Regions from separate parts of the Ruegeria sp. BG9 genome, predicted to be linked through region 1. Evidence: riboswitches for the same ligand, from Rfam matches in the RefSeq annotation. Region 1 holds a riboswitch; each other region holds the start of a gene.

Evidence for each region. Region 1 has a riboswitch for cobalamin ahead of ACR0I8_RS09370 (hypothetical protein). Riboswitches for the same ligand answer to the same signal wherever they lie in the genome.
Region 2: another riboswitch for cobalamin. It lies ahead of ACR0I8_RS16810 (aromatic ring-hydroxylating oxygenase subunit alpha); the one in region 1 lies ahead of ACR0I8_RS09370 (hypothetical protein).
Region 3: another riboswitch for cobalamin. It lies ahead of ACR0I8_RS11625 (DUF4198 domain-containing protein); the one in region 1 lies ahead of ACR0I8_RS09370 (hypothetical protein).

The regions. Positions count from the first base shown of each region.
Region 1 is NZ_JBQFSY010000004.1:331,197-335,575, forward strand. Features, by position in the region: gene ACR0I8_RS09360 (DNA polymerase III subunit gamma/tau) at 13-1,770, opposite strand; gene ACR0I8_RS09365 (phosphatase domain-containing protein) at 1,940-2,443, shown strand; gene ACR0I8_RS09370 (hypothetical protein) at 2,440-2,847, opposite strand; cobalamin riboswitch at 2,936-3,155, opposite strand; gene ACR0I8_RS09375 (alpha/beta fold hydrolase) at 3,316-4,173, shown strand; gene rsgA (ribosome small subunit-dependent GTPase A) at 4,206-4,379, opposite strand, start outside.
Region 2 is NZ_JBQFSY010000009.1:185,952-190,330, reverse strand. Features, by position in the region: gene ACR0I8_RS16820 (glutamine synthetase family protein) at 1-1,304, shown strand, start outside; gene ACR0I8_RS16815 (GNAT family N-acetyltransferase) at 1,419-1,940, shown strand; cobalamin riboswitch at 2,060-2,263, shown strand; gene ACR0I8_RS16810 (aromatic ring-hydroxylating oxygenase subunit alpha) at 2,375-3,598, shown strand; gene ACR0I8_RS16805 (hybrid-cluster NAD(P)-dependent oxidoreductase) at 3,604-4,379, shown strand, end outside.
Region 3 is NZ_JBQFSY010000006.1:71,832-76,210, reverse strand. Features, by position in the region: gene ACR0I8_RS11630 (FKBP-type peptidyl-prolyl cis-trans isomerase) at 1-266, opposite strand, end outside; cobalamin riboswitch at 516-717, shown strand; gene ACR0I8_RS11625 (DUF4198 domain-containing protein) at 846-1,631, shown strand; gene cbiM (cobalt transporter CbiM) at 1,638-2,249, shown strand; gene ACR0I8_RS11615 (cobalt ABC transporter permease) at 2,246-2,824, shown strand; gene cbiQ (cobalt ECF transporter T component CbiQ) at 2,824-3,606, shown strand; gene ACR0I8_RS11605 (ABC transporter ATP-binding protein) at 3,603-4,253, shown strand; gene rplQ (50S ribosomal protein L17) at 4,356-4,379, opposite strand, start outside.

The DNA.
Region 1 (4,379 bases):
TTTGTATAGAGGTCAGTCTTCTTCGAAAGGATCCCATTCATCTTCGACCTCGGGCAGGGCTTCGGTCTCGACTTGGGCGGCGCGTTGTTCCGGTGTTTCGATCCGGGTGATTTTGGCCTTGGGAAAACTTGCCAGAACGGCCTGAACCAGCGGATGCGCCGAGGCCTCTTCTTTCAGATCCAGTTCCGCTTTATCGCGGATTTCGGCGATCGTCGGAGCGTCGCCATCCGATACAATGGACACCGCCCATCTGTTGCCAGTCCAACGTTGCAGGGCCGATCCCAGCCGTGGTGCAAGATCGGTCGGAGCTTGCGACGATGGGGTGAATTCGATCCGTCCTGGCTGGTAAGAGACCAGCCGCACGCCGTTTTCGACCTCGACCAGAAGCTTGACGTCTCGGTTGTTCCGGATCAGCTCGACCACATGTTCGAAACTTGGGTATCGCGCCAGTGCCGTCTGGGTATCTTGCGCCAAGGCGGCGACTGGTGCGCCGCCGGACCCGCGTGGCGCAGGGGCGTAGCTTGTAGTGGCGCGGGCTTCGACCGGGGCCGCGCCGTTGCTTTGAATGGGCATCCCACCGCCAGGCCCGCCACCGGGGGGAGGAGGCGTATCCTGCAGCCGTTTGATCAGTTCTTCCGGGCTAGGCAGGTCGGCCACATGAGTCAGTCGGATCACAGCCATTTCGGCAGCCATCATGGCGTTGGGGGCGGCTGAAACTTCCTCAAGCGCTTTCAACAGCATCTGCCACATCCGAGTCAGTACCCGCATGGGGAGGGCCTCAGCCATCTGCTGGCCACGGGCGCGTTCATCCGGGGAAACAGTGGGGTCTTCGGCTGCGTCCGGGGTGATCTTCACGACCGAGACCCAATGCGTGATCTCAGCCAGATCACGCAGCACGGCCAATGGATCAGCCCCTTCGGCATATTGGCCACCAAGCTCGGTCAGTGCCCCTGCCGCATCGCCACTTAGGATCATGTCCATGAGGTCCAGAACCCGGCCACGATCCGCCAGGCCCAGCATCGCGCGCACTTGATCTGCCGTCGTCTCTCCGGCCCCGTGCGAGATCGCCTGATCCAGCAATGAAGTCGCGTCGCGGGCAGATCCCTCGGCGGCACGGGTGATCAGAGCCAACGCATCCTCGGCAATCTCGGCGCTCTCAGCCGAGGCGATCTTGCGCAGCAGGCCGATCATATCCTCGGGTTCGATCCGGCGCAGGTCGAAGCGTTGGCAGCGCGACAGAACCGTGACGGGAACCTTGCGGATCTCGGTTGTGGCGAAGATGAACTTCACATGCGCCGGCGGCTCCTCGAGCGTCTTGAGCAGCGCGTTGAAGGCGCTGGTCGACAGCATGTGGACCTCATCGATGATGTAGATCTTGTAGCGGGCCGAGGCTGCGCGGTAGCGAACACTGTCGATAATCTCGCGAATATCATTCACGCCGGTGCGGCTGGCGGCGTCCATCTCCATTACGTCGACATGACGGCCCTCCATGATGGCGACGCAGTGCTCACATTGGCCGCAAGGCTCGGTCGTGGGTCCGCCAGTTCCGTCCGGTCCGATGCAGTTCATGCCTTTCGCAATGATCCGTGCGGTCGTGGTTTTACCGGTTCCGCGAATGCCTGTCATGACAAAGGCTTGCGCGATGCGATCCGCCTCGAACGCGTTTTTGAGCGTGCGGACCATCGCATCCTGACCCACCAGATCGGCAAAGGTTTCCGGGCGGTATTTTCGGGCGAGAACCTGATAGGCGGGGCTGTCTGAGTCGGTCATGTCTGCTCTGGCGGATTCGGAACGTCACCGCAGCGTAGAGGCCCGCGCCGCCCGCGTCCACATGAGTTGAAGAACGATTTTGTTTTGGAAACTGGCACGTCAGGGGTACACTCTTCAGATAGTGAATCAAGCCTAGAGTCAGGATCAACGCTTCCGGGGGGATGCTGTCATGACGAATTTGGTCATTCATGCTTTGCAAGTGGGCGGGGGCACACTTGCCCTAACGTCGATGCCGGGAAAGGGCGGCGACTATGCAGGCGACCTTGAAACGATTGGAGATTGGAGGCCGGGGCTCGTGCTTTCGATGACAACCGACGCCGAGCTGGTCCAGTTTGGAGCCCGCGATTTTGGCCGCGACGTTCAGGGGCGCGCCAGCCGCTGGGTGCATCTGCCGATTCAGGATTTCGGCGTGCCACCGTCAGAGGTTGATGCGCAATGGCCCGATGTTAGTGCCGCGGCGCGGCAGGCTTTGTCTGGCGGAGGGCGCGTGCTTGTCCATTGTCAGGGCGGATGTGGTCGCTCTGGCATGGTGGTGCTGAGGTTGATGATCGAATGCGGCGAGGCTCCAACCCAAGCGCTGGATCGGTTGCGCAAGCTACGCCCCTGCGCGGTCGAAACCGATGCACAGAAGCACTGGGCCACCTTGCCCGCCCGAGCTTTGGCAGACTCCTAAGCCGACAGTTGCAGTTCCGCCGGGGTCGTTTTGCGCGGCGAAATCACTGATGCCTCGAGCATGGCGCAGGGCAGGGATGTCATCGCTGCGCTAGGCAGGCTGCTCGTTTCGGTACCGAACATAAGGTCGGCGTAGCGATCGAGGGTCTCGCTGTCGGCATTAGGATCCGCTCCGCAATAAACCCGCACCCGAGACTGGCTGGCCTGAAACCGGGCGTGGCAGCCGTCCGTGCAATGGGTCAGGTCGCTGCTGCCTTCGATTTCGAAATCCGATGTGGTCGCCGGACCGGCTTGGTCCAGCGCGTCGACCATTGAACGCGCCAGCCGCGCCAGTGCCGGGCAAGTTTTGCCCGTATGTTGGCAGATGGTTGCGGAGAACCTATGTGTCTTCGTCTTCCAGATCATCCTGCGCCCTCCGCGCGGTGGACAGGGGCTGGGATCAGGTGGGGCAGATAGGGTCTGCCACGGCCTGCCCGGACACCCCGCCCGAGTTTGGGTTATGTTGACGATGGCAGGTCTCCTGACTTGCGGGTCATCGCTTTGCCGACCTTCCCGGCCTTTCGGCCAGTGGCTCTTCGACATCGCTCGCCGCTTACAGTTGCGGGGGCAGTCGCGGATTTGGTTCGTCCCGAGCAAGCCGGGGAAAACCGCACCGTGTTCCCTTTTCATCCCGACCTCTTGTGAAAGCCGGGAACCATCGCATCATCGCTAGCGTTCATAACCATCCTGAGTCAAGTTGAACTTTCTGCGCTGCGGAAAGCCGATCCGCAAAGTGGACGCGTGGTCAAGCTGGATCGCAGTTGACTTGCATGGGCTGTCTGGGGTCAAGTTGCAATGTGAACTCATCAGTTCAGTTTCCCGCCGAGGATGCCCATGTTGGATTCAAACCAAACAGTGCTGATCGAAAATGTTCAGATCCCGGTGGGGGATGGCGCCCTGTCCGGGCGGATCTACCGACCCGTGGAGCAGCCCGAGACAGTGGTGGTGGTCAACAGCGCGACGGGTGTTCCGCGTGACTACTACAAGCATTTCGCACAGTGGTTGGCGTCGGATCAGGATATCGCCTGTCTGATCTATGACTACCGGGAATTCGGTCATTCGAAATCGGGGCCACAGCGTCGGTCGAAGATCTCGATGGCGGATTGGGCGTTGCAGGACATGCCCGCCGCGCGGGCCGAGATGCGCCGACGGTTCCCGCTGTCGCAGCAATGGTCAGTTGGTCATTCGCTTGGAGGGATGCTGGGGCCAGTGCAGCCGGATATCGACAAGATTGATCGCATGATCTGCGTCTGTTCCGGCCTTGTGACACTGCGCGATCATCCTTGGCCGTACCGCGCTTTGGCAGGGTTGTTCTGGTACGGGCACGTGCCTCTGGTCGTGCGCAGTTTGGGGTATTTGCCCGGCAAGGCTCTGGGGTTCGGGTCGGACCTGCCGCCTGCGGTCTATTGGCAGTGGCGTAAATGGTGCACCGCGCCGCACAGCTACCTGCCCGAGATCGGAGACACCCTGCCGCATGCCACATGGCAAGATGCTGACACTCCCGTCGACCTGTTTGCATTCACAGATGATGAGATGGTCCCCGAAGCCGCCGTTTGGCGGTTGGCCGAGCTTTATGGGCCGAAAGCACTTTGTCACCTGTTGTCGCCAGGAGAATTCGGCGTTCCGGAAATCGGCCATATTGGTGTGTTTGCCCGCCGCAATGCTGCGCTCTGGCACCGATTGATCGCTTGATGGGGGGCGCCGGCGGACCGGCGCCCTTTTTTTTAATCTCCGCGTCGCGCGGATTTTCCGTGCATCGCGGATCGGACCATTTTGCCGAAAGCCTTGTCGCGGGCCCGCGCCTCGGCCACGGTCTCAGAGTTGCGCTGATCCTCGCGCCTTAGCTTGCGCCAGCGTTCCAACCGATCTGCATCCAGTGTGCCTGCTTCAATCGCCGC
Region 2 (4,379 bases), on a different contig from region 1:
AAACCCCCCTGATGTTCGTCGCCACCTCTGACCTTGCCGGTAAATTGCGGGGCAAGGCGTTTCCGACGGATCAACTGAACAAGCGGTTGCAGCGCGGCGTCGGGTGGACACCTACGAATGTCCAGATCAACTGCTTTGACGGAATTGCCGAAAGCCCGTTTGGCGCGCTGGGCGATCTTCTTCTGATCCCGGACGCCACGGCCGAGGCAAAGGTCGAGTTCGGCGAAGACTCCGGCCTGCACTTTCTTATGGGCGATATCGTCACTCTGGACGGAGACCCTTGGGACTTCTGCACGCGCAGTTTGTTAAGGGCGGCGCTGGAGCGGCTGCACAAGGTCTCAGGAGCAAATTTGCTGGCCGCGTTCGAGCATGAGTTCCAGCTGAAAGATCCGCCAAGCCAGGCCAACGAAGCCTATGGTCACCGCGGCTTTGGCCTGCAGCGGGATCTGTGCGAGACCTTGATCAATGCGATTTCTCAGGTCGGTCTCAAGCCGGATTCGATCATGAAGGAATATGGGCCAAACCAATATGAGGTCGTCATAGGCCCCGAGCTGGGTGTTCGCGCGGCGGACGCGGCCATCATGGTACGCGAACTGACCTATGCGACTGCACAGGCTTATGGCGAACGGGCTACCTATACCCCTATTCGCGATGTCGCGAGCGTTGGGAATGGGGTTCATATCCATATGAGCTTTGTGGACGATAGTGGCGCGCCGCTGACCTACGCCGAAGACGGGCCCTGCGGCATGTCGGACCTGACGAGCGCTTTCGCCGCCGGAGTTCTGAAATATCTGGATGCGATCCTGGCTCTGACAGCGCCTTCGGTGATCTCCTATGAACGCCTGACACCGCATCGTTGGTCTGCGGCTTTCAATAATCTGGGTTTCCGCGACCGCGAGGCTTCCTTGCGGATTTGTCCGGTGACCGCAAAAGACCCAGCCTCAATCGCGGGGCAGTTCAACATCGAATACCGTGCGGCGGATGCTGCAGCTTCGCCTCATCTGGCGCTTGCTGCGGTTGTCATGGCCGGGACGCAGGGGATCAATGAAGGGCTACCCGCTCCCGTTCCAACCGAAGAGGATCTTTCGCTTTTGGACGTCGCAGAACTTACCCAAAGAGGGCTGGTGCGCTTGCCTCAGACTTTGGAAGATGCGCTCGACCGGTTCGTAAACAACTCGGTCGTGACCGGCTGGTTCCCCGAGGGCTTTGCCGAGCTGTACCAAGCCCACAAACAATCCGAGATCGCGACAACCGCACATCTGGACACAGACGCACGCTGCCGATTGTACGAAGAAACATATTGACCTGAGCGGCTGGTCTTGCGGAAGCTCGTGGAATGCAACCTCTGGGGCGTCGGTCGGATAATCTCGCGCAGCATGACGCGGTGCAGGCTGTTTAGCTCAGGATAGGGATGGATCATGAACCGTTCAGAAACCGATGCCATCTTGAATTTGCATAGGCTGGCTTTTGGCGAAGCAGAAGGTGACGAAATCGCTCAACTCGCCGAAGATCTCCTTGAGCATCCGGAAACGATTTCAATCAGCGTAAGGCGTGACGGGCAGATCGCGGGCAATGTCATGTTCACCCCGTTAGTTTTCCAGGATCACCCAGACGTAAGATGCTATCTTCTGGCACCCTGCGGTGTCTCGCCCGAGCATCAAGGCCGCGGTGTTGGCAGAGAGATGATGGAGACCAGCATCAAGCACTTGAGGTTCATTGGAACAGACGCTGTCTTCGTGTTGGGCGTGCCGACATTCTACCCCTTATTCGGGTTTGTTCCGACCGACAAAGAGACGCCATATCCGGACCTTCTGACGATCCCCGAGGCATGGATGACGCTTGAGCTCACTGCAGGATCGGTTGAAAAGCTGGGGGGCAAGACACTTGCGATTGCGCCCTTTATGCACGCGCATTTGTGGGACACATCGCAACACGGGTGAATTCGGTTTTCTTGTCCTTGCCTCAAACCACGGACTTGTTTCAGGTTTCCATTTCTGCTGGGCATGTCTGTTTTGTTTCTGGAAATGTCGCAAGGCTTTCAGCCACGAATCCATCCCCGAGTAGGTTGCGCATGTGAGGTGCTGCTGTCTGATTCTCAGGCGGCAGAGAATTGGGAAGCCGGTGCAATTCCGGCGCTGCCCCCGCAACGGTAAGAAAGGTCAGGTTCGACAGGTGACCACTGGGACGAGGATCCCGGGAAGGTGTCGAGACCGGGCGCAAGCCCCCTTCAAGTCCGGAAACCAGCCTTGCATATATGTCAAACCGCGGGTGGCGGTGGGGGCACAAGTTTCGGACGTGATCCTCGCACGGCTCCGGACTGGCCTCTTATGTCATCTGCCCAAGCTGAGCCGCGGGCGCGGCAGGAGAGCCAGAAGTGAGCAACGTTCAAAGCCTGTTGGCGCGTCGAAACCCGGCCTATGCCCTTGAACAGGCGTTCTACACCGATCCAGATGTCTTTCAGGCCGATCTTGAGGCAATCCACTACCGTGACTGGCTATTTGCCATTCCGGCATGTGAACTGGTGAAGACAGGCGACTATGTGACCTACACTGTCGGCGCATACCGCGTGATCATCGTGCGTGGTGCGGACAACCAGATCCGGGCGTTCCACAACACCTGCCGCCATCGCGGGTCGATCATCTGCAAAGCGGCCAAGGGCAACTCGCCCAAACTGGTTTGCCCCTATCACCAGTGGACCTATGAGCTTGATGGCTCATTGTTGTGGGCACGTGATATGGGCCCTGATTTCGACCCCAAACAACACGGGCTGAAAACCGTTCACTGCCGGGAATTGGCCGGGCTGGTCTATTTCTGTCTTGCAGATGAAGCCCCCGATTTCGACACCTTCGCCAATAGAGCACGGCCCTATCTGGAGCCGCATGATCTAGGCAACGCCAAGGTCGCCTTTGAAAGCACGATCGTCGAAAAGGGCAACTGGAAGCTGGTTTGGGAAAACAACCGCGAGTGCTATCACTGCGGCGGCAACCACCCTTCGCTGTGCCGGACCTTCCCTGATGATCCCTCAGTAACCGGTATCGAAGGGGGTGAAACCCCGGCCTTCATGCAAGCTCACTTTGACCGTTGCGAGGCTGCGGGAATGCCGTCGCAGTTCTATCTGCATGATGACGGGCAATACCGACTGGCGCGGATGCCGCTGAAGGAAGGGGCGGAAAGCTATACTCTGGACGGCAAATCCGCGGTGCGCCGCTTTCTGGGCCGAGCGCCTTTTGCGGATGCAGGGACGTTGCTGAAGTTCCACTATCCCAGCACATGGAACCACTTCCTGGCCGATCATTCGATTGTCTTCCGCGTCACTCCGGTCAGCCCGACCGAGACCGAAGTCACCACGAAATGGCTGGTCAACAAGGATGCAGTGGAAGGGGTCGATTATGACGTCAAGCGCCTGACCGAAGTTTGGATGGCCACCAATGACGAAGATCGCCGCGTGGTAGAAGACAACCAGATGGGCATCAACAGCCCGGCCTATGTCCCGGGGCCGTATTCGGGGATCCAGGAATCCGGTGTTCTGCAATTCACCGATTGGTATTGCAGCACCCTGGCGCGCCATCTGGCACCTGACACGATGGCGGCGGAGTGACGGAGATGAAAGATCTGAACGCTGTTGCCTCGATCTGGCAGGATGACGAGACGCTGGAATGCGTCTCGGTCGTGCCCGAAACGCCAAACACCGCGAGCTTTACGTTCCGCGCCCCTTCCGGAGCCTTGTTTGCCTACCATCCAGGTCAGTTCCTAACGCTCGAGATTCCGGCGCCGGGGCAGCCGGGAGGCGTTGTGCATCGGACCTATACGATATCGTCATCCCCATCGCGTCCACGGTCCATCACGATTACGGCCAAGGCGCAACCGGACAGCATCGGCACTCGCTGGATGCTAAACAATCTGCAGCCAGGTATGCGGATGCGGGCGATTGGCCCGGCGGGCCTGTTCACCAATGCTGAAAGCGCCGCCGCCAAGTATCTGTTCATCTCGGCGGGTTCGGGTATCACGCCTATGATGTCGATGACGACCTGCATGTGGGACGAAGGCCGCGATTTGGATGTCGTCTTCATCAACTGCGCCAAACGTCCGTCCGAGATCATCTTCCGTCAACGGTTGGAGCAGATGGCAAGTCGGACGCCGGGTTTGGATTTGAAGTTTGTTGTGGAGGAAGCTGACCGTTACAGCCCCTGGACCGGCTACCAGGGTCAGTTTAACCAGCTGATGCTGGGCCTGATGGCCCCAGACTATCTGGACCGTGAGGTCTATTGCTGCGGTCCGGAGCCGTTTATGCAGGCTGTCCGTGAAGCTCTGTCGGGTCTTGGCTTTGACATGGACAACTATAATCAGGAAAGCTTTGGAGCTCCGGTTGAGACCGAAGC
Region 3 (4,379 bases), on a different contig from region 1:
ATGTCGTCCGGAATACCTTCACGCGGAATGTCCTGCCGCATCGCCGGGTTGATCGGACCATAGGCGTCGACACAGGCAATCTCGACCCGCTTCTTGTCGCCAACCGCCAATCCTGGCATCGCGCTGTCCAGGCCGGGTATGATCTGGCCCGAACCGACAACAAACTCTAACGGATCGCGCCCGTCTGAGCTGTCAAAGACAGTCTCGTCCAACAGCGTGCCGGTATAGTGGATGCGAACTGTGTCGCCTTGCTTGATCTCAGACATTGGGCCTCCGGGGCGTGTGGGGAATAGGGCGCCGAACACAAGCGCGCTACGCCGGAGTCTGACTCAGCGCAGGATGCATGCATCTGATTCTGATGTCCAGATTGCGGTGAAGGCGTGCGCGTCCTCTTGTCGTCGCTTACACGCGCGCCTTCAATACCAAGCGTGCAGAACAGGAACATCCGATCCTATCGACAAGATGTTATCGCTGCAGTCTTAAATAGAGATTGACCGGTGATGGGAATCTCTGCCATCAGCGTCCTCATGTCCGGTTCCGGGTTCGCCCGGAGAAAAGGGAATGCGGTGCGGGGAATTCTGATCCACCCAATGCCGCAACTGCCCCCGCAACTGTAGGCGGTGAGCAGGGCTGACACGCCACTGGGTTCCACCCGGGAAGGCCAGCCCCATGCTTTGACCCGCAAGTCAGGAGACCTGCCGGATATGCACCCTCGGAAGGGGTGTGTCACCGATGCTGGGGTGTGCATTGGGCCGATGCCCTTATTTTGGGTACATGGCTCCGTTCGTCCCGATATCAAGCAAGAAACGTGCCGGGGTTGGCACGAAGGACGAAGGAAAGACCTTGTGAAGAAACTATTTTGCACAGCTGCGGCTGCGCTGGCGATTCCAGCGATGGCGCAGGCGCATTTTCTGCTGGAATACACCACCGACACGCTGATCGAGGCGCCGGGCGACGTGCCGGTCAAGCTGATCTTCTGGCACCCGTTTGAAAACGGCCATGTCATGGATCTGGACAAGCCGCAGGAATTCTATGTGATCCACAATGGCGAAAAGACCGACCTGCTGGACACGCTGGAGCCCATCCGGTTTTCGAGCCCCGAAAACGAAGGCGCGGCCTTCCAGGGATCTGTTCCGGTCAAACGTTCGGGCGACTACGTAGTGGTCACCGTGCCTGAGCCCTATTACGAAGAGGCCGAGGATATCTATATCCAGCAGATCACCAAGGCGTTCCTGAACCGCAACGAACTGCCGACCGACTGGATGAACCCCGCAGGTCTGGCGACCGAGATCGTGCCGCTGAACAAGCCCTACAACGTCATCGCAGGTTCGACCTTCACCGGTCAGGTTCTGGCGAATGGCGAACCGGTTGCCGGTGCTGAGATTGAGATCGAGTACATGGCCGCCAAGCCCAGCTTCGACAGCCAAGCCTCGTCCGAGCCTACCGTTTCGCCGATGCCCGGTGGCGCTGTTGTCGCTATTTCCGACGCCAACGGCTATTTCTCCTTCGGTGTCCCGAAAGCTGGCTACTGGGGCTTTGCCGCCCTCGGCGCTGGTCCGGAAACCGAACATGAAGGCAAAGAGCTGAGCCAGGACGCGGTGATCTGGATCCGCGCCTGGGACATGGAGTAACCCCAGATGCACATCGTCGACGGAGCCCTGTCCAACCCGGTCGTCATCGGCGGCGCTATTGCCGCCGCTGGTGGGGTTGCCATGGGCCTCAGGTCGCTGGATCTGGACCGCATCCCCACAGCTGGGGTGCTAGCGGCCAGTTTCTTCGTGGCTTCTCTGATCCACGTGCCGATTGGGCCGTCGTCGGTGCATCTGATCCTCAATGGTCTGGCCGGGCTTCTGCTCGGCTGGGCCGCCTTCCCGGCCCTGTTTGTGGGTCTGCTGCTACAGGCAGTCTTTTTCGGCTTCGGCGGGCTGACGGTGCTGGGGATCAACACGCTCAACATCGCTTTTCCGGCCGTACTAGCGGGGCTGCTGTTTCGACCTCTGATCGGACGCGGTTCGCCTGTTCATGGCGCAATTTGGGGCGGCATTGGCGGCGCCTTTGCCATTGCAGCCACCACTGTCATGGTGGGTATCTCACTGGCCTTGTCAGGGGACGAATTCCTCCCCGCCGCCAAACTGGTCTTCTTTGCCCATGTCCCCGTGATGGTCATCGAGGCCGTCCTGACAGGATTTGCCATCCTTCTGGCGCGAAAGGTCAAACCTGAACTGTTCCTGACAAGGCCCGCCACATGAGACAGCTTGCCCTCATCCTGGCGCTGTGCGCGGCCCCTCTGCCCGCGCTGGCCCACAAGGTGATTGCCGGGGTCTTTGCGTCCGGTGACGCGATCGAAGGGGAAATCGGCTTCTCCAACGGTACCATGGCGACCGATACCGAGGTCGTCGTGACCGATCCAAACGGGGTCGAGCTGGGTCGAGCCACGACCGACGCCGACGGGTTCTTCATCTACACACCCACCGCACCCGTTGCCCATACCTTCTTTGCCGACCTTGGCGCCGGTCACGTGGCCGAGGTCACCATGCCCGCCGAGGACGTCGCCAAGATCATGGGCGTCGCCGTCCAGAACACGCCCGCAGCGTCGCCCACGCTTACGGCAGCCTCGGAGGGCCTCACAGTCGCCTCTCTCAGCGATGAGGAGCGTCAGGCCATCGCGGCCGCCGTGCGTGACGAAATACGCCCTCTGCGTCGGGAAATCGCCGCCTATCGCGAACACAACGACCTCCAGACCATTCTGGGCGGCATCGGATACATCTTTGGCCTGTTCGGGCTGGGTTTCTACCTCGCGGCGCGGAGGAAACTGGCAAGCTGATGGCACACGTATTGGGACCACAGGAACGGACGCTGGCCGAGGCTGGCACGATCGGTCAACAAGGGTTGATCACCGCGCTTGATCCACGTGTGCGCATCATCATGTCCGTTTTGTTTGCGGTGGTTGTGGTCTCCCTATCGTCCCTGCCCGCCCTTGCAGCGGCGCTGATGATCGCGCTGTCTCTGCTGGTGCTGTCCCGACTGCCTTGGCGCAAGACGCTCAAGCGGATGGTGATGATGGACAGTTTCATCATCTTTATGCTTGTCCTGTTGCCCTTCACCATGCCCGGCGACCCGATGTTTACCATCTGGGGGTTTCCAGCCAGTTGGCAGGGGTTCTGGAAAGCCGTGGAAATCGCGCTGACCGCCAATGCCGTGATCCTGACCGTGATGGTTCTGGTCGGCACAATGGAGCCTGTAACCTTGGGCCATGCCCTGCACCGGCTGCGCTGTCCGGAAACACTGGTGAATCTTCTGATGTTCACAATCCGCTACATCGATGTCCTACATGAGGAGTACCAACGCCTGCGCGCCGCGATGAAAGTCCGAGGCTTCCGCCCCGGCACCAACTGGCACACCTACCGCAGCTTTGGCTATCTGGTCGGCATGATGCTGGTCCGGGCAATCGAACGGTCCGAGCGCATCCTCGGTGCGATGAAATGCCGGGGGTTTTCGGGCAAGATGCTGTTGATGCAGGACTATAGCATCAACCGACGTGATATTGTCTTTGCTGCCGGGCTTGGAGCCCTCTGTCTAGCCCTGATCCTAGTGGACTTCGCATGACCCTCATCGCGCTGGACAACATCTGCTTTGCCTATCCCGGACAAGCACCGGTTCTGAACGGTGCTAACCTGCGGCTGGAGGCCGGGCAACGCCTGTCACTGACCGGCCCGAATGGAGCCGGGAAATCCACGCTTCTACGTATCACACTTGGGCTGCAGCGGCCGTCTTCGGGTGCGGTGACCGTCTTTGGCAAACCAAGAAGGGCGGAGGCCGATTTCCACGAAGTTCGCCGCCATATAGGCCTTGTCTTTCAAGACCCCGACGACCAGCTGTTCTGCCCCACAGTGGCCGAAGACATTGCCTTTGGTCCGCTGAACCTCGGGAAGTCACGTGATGAGGCGCTTGCCATCGTGGATCGCGTTCTCGGCGATCTCGACCTCCTGCATCTGAAGGAACGGACCACGCATAAACTGTCAGGCGGCGAAAAGCGTCTGATCACGCTGGCGACGGTTCTGGCGATGGAGCCGCAGGCCCTGCTGCTGGATGAGCCGACCAATGCGCTGGACTCCAAGAACGAGGCGCGGTTGCTCGAAATCCTGCAATCTCTGCCTCAGGCTATCCTTCTGGTCAGCCATTCTCCTGCATTTCGCGATGCGCTTGCCCCAGACGGGCTGGAATTGCGAGACGGCAAGCTGGTCGCTGTATAAGAAAGCCCATCTTGGTCGCCCCGAGGGGAACGGTTTGTAGCGGCGCATACTAAAAACCCCGCGTCGAGGACACGGGGTTCTTTTTTGAAAGCGTATGCTTTCTTATTCTTCTGCGGCCTCTTCGGC